Regions from separate parts of the Ruegeria sp. CH6 genome, predicted to be linked through region 2. Evidence: riboswitches for the same ligand, from Rfam matches in the RefSeq annotation. Region 2 holds a riboswitch; the other holds the start of a gene.
What was found. A riboswitch is a leader RNA that binds a small molecule or an ion and turns the genes downstream of it on or off. The one in region 2 is predicted to bind cobalamin.

Region 1: another riboswitch for cobalamin. It lies ahead of ACR0CW_RS04595 (DUF1636 family protein); the one in region 2 lies ahead of ACR0CW_RS11980 (DUF1636 family protein).

Annotation. Positions count from the first base shown of each region.
Region 1 covers NZ_JBQFQS010000002.1:65,332-68,537, reverse strand. The annotation lists gene ACR0CW_RS04600 (LysR substrate-binding domain-containing protein) at 57-941, shown strand; cobalamin riboswitch at 1,014-1,223, shown strand; gene ACR0CW_RS04595 (DUF1636 family protein) at 1,294-1,683, shown strand; gene cobW (cobalamin biosynthesis protein CobW) at 1,680-2,735, shown strand; gene cobN (cobaltochelatase subunit CobN) at 2,739-3,206, shown strand, end outside.
Region 2 covers NZ_JBQFQS010000004.1:239,295-242,500, forward strand. The annotation lists gene ACR0CW_RS11965 (alkyl/aryl-sulfatase) at 1-84, shown strand, start outside; gene ACR0CW_RS11970 (hypothetical protein) at 299-520, shown strand; gene ACR0CW_RS11975 (hypothetical protein) at 517-1,020, shown strand; cobalamin riboswitch at 1,080-1,286, shown strand; gene ACR0CW_RS11980 (DUF1636 family protein) at 1,528-1,884, shown strand; gene ACR0CW_RS11985 (ABC transporter ATP-binding protein) at 1,881-2,657, shown strand; gene ACR0CW_RS11990 (ABC transporter substrate-binding protein) at 2,670-3,206, shown strand, end outside.

The DNA of each region.
Region 1 (3,206 bases), on a different contig from region 2:
ACCCGCAAATGAAACGAATAATAATCGAGCTTATGGGCAAAAATTTTTGGTGATAAATGGATCGTCTACCAAACCCTTCCTGGCTGCGTAGTTTCGAAGCTGCCGCTCGCCATCTGAATTTCACTGCTACCGCGCAAGAGCTGGGTCTGACACAAACCGCAGTATCCCTGCATATCCGTTCATTGGAAGCCGAGTTGGGCCAACCTCTTTTCACTCGACAGGCAAGACGACTGGAATTGACCGAGCTTGGCCAGTCCTATGCTTTGACCGTTCGGCGCGCTCTGTCTAACATAACCCTTTCGACCAACAGTTTGTTTGGCCCAGCTTCTCAGCAGACGCTGACCGTTCGTGCGGCAATTTCAACCATGACTTATTGGCTGGCTGCCGAACTACCTGAATTCACCAGCCAACATCCCGACATCCCTGTGCGATTGGTGACTCACATCTGGAATGACACCATGGGTTCCAGCGATGTGGATATCGATATTCGGCTGGGCTATGGCGACTGGCCGGGGCTCAGGTCAGAGAAACTTTCGGATGAATTCCTTGTTCCGGTTTGCAGATCCGGCACTGCAGCGCCTAGCAAGACAGAGTTCCGTGAAAGTCCTCTGATCCATATCCTTGGATATGAAGACAACTGGGCGCGATACTTTGAAGCGCATGGCATTCACCAGCCTGAACTTCAGTCTCAATATTCGGCGGATACAACGGTCACCGCGTTGCAACTTGTGATGGCGGGGGCAGGCTACGCCACAATCCTTGAACGCTTTGCCCGGAATGCGATTGCGCAGGGTGCGCCCTTGCAGATCGCCGGACCACCGATTCCCTTTGCTCAGTCCCATTACCTGATCCGCTCAGATGGCGCGCCCCGCCCGACGGCCTCTGCCCGCCTCTTTGAGACCTGGTTGCAAGAACGGATCAAAGCGGATGCCGCTGACTGACCACTGCAAGTCGCTTTTCCATCCCGGTGATCTGAGAGCGCCTCCATTCGCTTGACAACGCCCCTTTGCTTGCCGCATGTCCCTTTCGTTGGTGTCTGTGCAAGCAGATGAAAAGGGAATGCATCAGCGGTATGGAATGCCGTCAAATGCAGCCGCCCCCGCGACCGTGACCGGAGAAGGTGCCCAAAGCCACTGGCCTGCAGGCCGGGAAGGCAGGACACCTGCCAGAGGATACCTCTGACATCCGCAAGCCGGGAGACCTGCCAACGCCCGAAGACCAGACCGGACGGGGTGTTCCGGTGTCGGGCCAAGGCCCGCGCATACCCCGTCCCCCGAAAACCGTGAAGGGGGGATGAGAGACGTGACCGAGACGATACCAGTTGAACTGCTGGTCTGCACCACCTGCCGGCGTGGCCTTCCTGTCGAGGAAGATGACCAGCGCCCCGGCACATTATTGCATAAAGCGCTGACCGAGGCCGAGCTGCCAGATGGCATTGATCTTAAGGCCGTTGAATGCCTTTCGAACTGCGATCAGGGGTGTTCGATCGTACTGCGTGGCGGACCATCCCGCTGGACCTTTGTGTATGAGAACCTCAACGAAACCGACCACGTCGAGACCATCGTCGAAGGCGTCACCAAATATCTCGCCACCGAAGACGGCCTTGTGAAATGGCGTGAGCGCCCTGAACATTTCCGCAAAAACTGTGCGGCCCGCATTCCCCCGATTGGAGCCCTGAAATGAGCAACCTCGAAAAACTTCCCGTTACTGTAATCACTGGCTTTCTGGGCTCGGGCAAAACCACACTGGTCAAGCACCTGATGCAGAACCCGCAGGGCAAACGTCTGGCCGTTGTTGTCAATGAATTCGGTGACGTTGGCGTCGATGGCGACATCCTGAAATCCTGCGCAATTCCCGATTGCCCGGCGGAAAACATCATGGAACTGGCAAATGGCTGCATCTGCTGCACCGTGGCCGATGATTTCATCCCAACTATCGAAGCGCTGATGGCGCTGGAACCGCGCCCCGATCACATCCTGATTGAAACCTCCGGACTCGCGCTGCCCAAGCCGCTGCTGAAGGCATTCGACTGGCCGGATATCCGTTCCAAGATCACCGTTGACGGCGTGATCGCTCTGGCCGATGCCGAGGCCGTCGCCGCCGGGCGCTTCGCTCCGAATGTCGAAGCCGTGGACGCCCAGCGCCTGGCCGATGACTCGATCGACCACGAAACGCCTCTGTCCGAGGTGTTCGAAGACCAGATCTCCTGCGCCGATATCATCCTGCTGACCAAGCCCGATCTGGCCGGTCCCGAGGGTGTTGCCAAGGCCAAAGAGATCATCGCAGCCGAGGCCCCTCGCCCGCTGCCTGTGGTAGAAGTCGCCGAAGGCGCCGTAGACGTGCGCGTTGTTCTGGGCCTCGAAGCCGCTGCCGAGGATGACATGGACGCCCGCCCAAGCCATCACGACGGACACCACGATCACGAGCATGACGATTTCGAAAGCATCATCGTCGAGTTGCCGGAACAGACCGACCCAACCGATCTGGTTGCCAAAATCGAACGCCTGGCGACTGAGCTGAACATCCTGCGCGTCAAAGGCTATGCCGCCGTTCAGGGCAAACCGATGCGTCTGCTGGTTCAGGCTGTTGGTGCCCGCGTCCGTCACCAATACGACCGCCCATGGGAACCCGGCGAGGAACGCCGCTCGCGTTTGGTGGTGATCGCCGAGCATGACGACATCAAAGAGGCTGCGATCCGTGATATCCTCGTAGGTGTAGCTGAGGCTGCCGAGTAAGCCATGCATGTCGTCTTCCGCGAAAGCCACGGGTTAGAAGAAACTGAAACCCCAACCGATCTGGGCCAGAGCCCAGCGGATCTGGTGGTGCTGTCCTTTTCGGACAGCGACCTTGGCGCTTTTGCGGCGGGCTGGCATCGCGGTGGCGGGGCCGAAGGGCGTATGCCGTCGATGCGGCTGGCCAATCTGACGGCGTTGAAGCACCCTCTGTCCGTCGACACCTATGTCGAACAGACACTTGAGGGGGCCAAGGGTATTCTGATCCGCCTGATCGGTGGTGTGCCCTACTGGTCCTACGGTCTGCAGCAGGTTTTGGCTTTGGCACAGACCAAAGGTATCGCGCTGGCGGTTCTGCCTGCCGACGGGCGCGAGGATACGCGGCTGGATGACTATTCCACCCTGCCCGTCTCAACCCTGAGACGGCTCGCGCATCTCTGTGACACCGGTGGAGAAGTGGCCGCGCAAGCTGCC
Region 2 (3,206 bases):
ATGCCGGGCACCGGCGCGCAGGATCTGACCCCTGAAGCGAATGACTTTGCCCAGCCTGCGCTCGCGAATTCCAACGGCGGCTGATAACCCCATCAGTTAGCTGACCCAGGTTCGCAGGGTTGGCTTTCGCCTTGGAAGGCGGGTTTTCCCGCCGGAAGACGGGCCGTCGCAACCGGTCCGTCTTTTCCTTATTGCTTTTTCCGACTATTTTTGTCAGTTAAGCACCGACCTAGTCAGATTCTCTGGATTCACGCCCGGTCACCGCCCTGCCCGACGCTGACCAAGAGACAACCAGATAATGACAAAATCGCTTGCTGACCTGCTGGCCATGGATGCTGTTGCCAGCCGACATGGATGTGCATTGAAACCGAAACTCCGCGAGGCCATCGAAGCCGACCTGCGGTTCCCTGCACATGCCACCGCACCCCGCCCACAAACAGAACTGACCGCAGATGAGCTGCCGGAAAACGTGCTCAGCCTGTCGGCGCATTCCCCAAATTCTGAAAGGAAGCGCGCATGAGCTTTTCAGTCTATGGATCAAACGGCGACAGACCAGCTGCGGGCAGACCAGACTTCGATGATTTTGAGCTGGGACTGTTGCCTGTTATGCGACACTTCATCCTCAGTTTTGCCGATCCCGATACGCAATCGTGGCAACACGCCTATTCCACGGCCATCGAACGCTGGGGCGTTGATCAGGGCCTGAACATCGCGCATCTGATCTATAAAATCGTCAAGGTCACATTGCATTGCCGCCCGGCGGGGCTGGCCTTCAACGACCCGCTTTGCCTTGAACAGCGTGGGTCACTGACATGCGATGAGCTTGCGCTGATGAAGATGCTGCATCACATGCGGCGCGACAACACGCCCGAAGCGCGCGATGCCGTCAACCTTGTTACAGGCGGCTATCCGGATCCCCATCTGATTCAGGCTGGTCTGACGCTTGCCAATCGCTTTCCGACCGGTAGCGACCGACGCGGCGACACCACCCGCCGGCCGATGCTTCGGGTCGTGAAGTAAAAACCTATCCCTGCGTTGACCAAGCCTTCAGCTGGCGCTTGACAACGCTATCGACACCAGACTAGCTGACACGAGATGGTTCCCGGCGGTTTGTCCGAGGGATGAAAATGGGAATACGGTGCGGTGCGTTCTGCGTACCAATGCCGTGACTGCCCCCGCAACTGTAGGCGGAGAGCGAAGCCAAAAGACCACTGGCCCAAAGGCCGGGAAGGTTGGCCAAGCATCGACCCGCAAGTCAGGAGACCTGCCATCAGATGTTTAACCAACCCGGGGCGGGGCGTCCTGGAAGGAGGCTTTGATGGCGCGTAATCTGCGTGTGTACATATACGGCACCTTCTGTCCGCACTTGGCAACAAGTGGAGCGGACCATGCCGGAAGCAAATAAACTCTTCGCTTTGTATTTTCAAAACCGGCAGTGGCACAGCATCGCAAATCCGAGCTGTAATAAATTACTTGTTACGTTATTACATTGCTTATCACCCGGATTGTCAGTAAGTGGAGCGCGTAATGCCTGAAAACTCTGATCATTTCCTGTTGATTTGCGAGACCTGTCAGGGCTCGGACAGTGCCGATGCGCTTCGAACGGCGATTGCGGACAAGCTTCCGTCCTGCTTCGCAATCCGAGGGGTTTCCTGCATGGCTGGCTGTTCACATCCTACGACCGTTGGCTTTCAGGCTGCGGACAAAGCGCAATACCTGTTCGGTCGCATTAGTTCAGCGCAGGACATTGAAGCGCTGGCCGCGTTTGCCTGGCAATATCAGGACAGCGCCGACGGCTGGACCAATGCCACGGACAGACCCCCTGCCCTTTACACCAAAACCTTGTCGCGCATGCCGCGCATCTTGTCTGGAGGTCAGGCATGACATTTCTGGTTGCCGAAAATCTCGAGTACTATGCATTGAACGGTGATGTGCTGCTGCAGGGTGTGTCCTTTGATCTGGACGAGGGATCAGTACTGGCCATCGCAGGCCCGAACGGCGCGGGCAAAACCACCCTGCTGAACCTGCTATGTGGTGTCGAAACCATCGCGCTTGGGGATGTACTGATACGCGGTCAAAGCCTGCGATCGCTATCGCCTCAGGACCGCGCCCGGACCATCGCTGTTGTAAGCCAGCAGGAACTGCCCGATGGACGGTTACGACTGAGAGATTACGTAGCCTTGGGGCAGATTCCCATCAAAGGCGACCGATCTGCAGATGAACATAAACAGGCATTGGACAGGATATTTGACCTGACCGAGCTGCATCATCTGGCAGGCAAGCAGATGTCGACCCTATCAGGAGGCGAGCGTCAGCGCGCTCATATTGCGCGCGCTTTGGCCCAAAACCCGTCGCTGCTGTTTCTGGACGAACCCACCAACCATCTGGATCCCGATGCCAAGGGGCGCATGCTCTCGCTGGTCGCCGATCTTGGTATCACCGTGGTCATGATCGTCCACGATCTGGTCATGATCCCTGAGTTCGCCACCCATGTTGCGTTGATGAAATCCACCCGACTGACGGGTTTTGGACCAGTCAGCAACATCCTGACGCCACAGCGCGTGCGCGAAACCTTTGGCGTCGAATACCTGTGTTTTCAACACGAAGACCGGGTGATCCCCGCACTCGACATCCGAAAAACCAAGCTTACAAACTGACAGGAGCTTTCCATGAACCTGAAACTCTGGCCCGTGGCGCTGATCACCGGCCTCGCCACCAGTGCGGCCGCACATGAGGTCACCGTAGACAATTGCGGCGAACCGCTTGTTTTTGACTCAACGCCCGAACGGCTGGTCGTGCACGACATGAACATGACCGACATGGCCTTTGCGCTTGGCCTGCAGGACAAGATCGTCGGCCTGACTGGCATCACTGGATGGTACAAGACCAGCCCGGAATTCGATACGCTGCGCGGTGACATCCCCGAACTGGCGCCGAAATACCCCACTGTCGAAAATCTGGTAGCAGTAGAACCCGATCTTTTCTTTGCCGGGTGGTACTATGGCATGAAGCCCGGCGGCGAAGTCACTCCGGACACGCTGGCCCCCTTTGGTATCAAGACCATGGTCCTGACCGAAAGCTGCGTGCATCTGAACAAGGACCGGCCTGAAGCCAGCATGGACCTGTTGTTCGATGACGTTCTGCGTCTGGGCAAAGTCATGCATGTTGAGGACAAGGCCGAAGCACTGGTCGATGGCTGGAAAGGC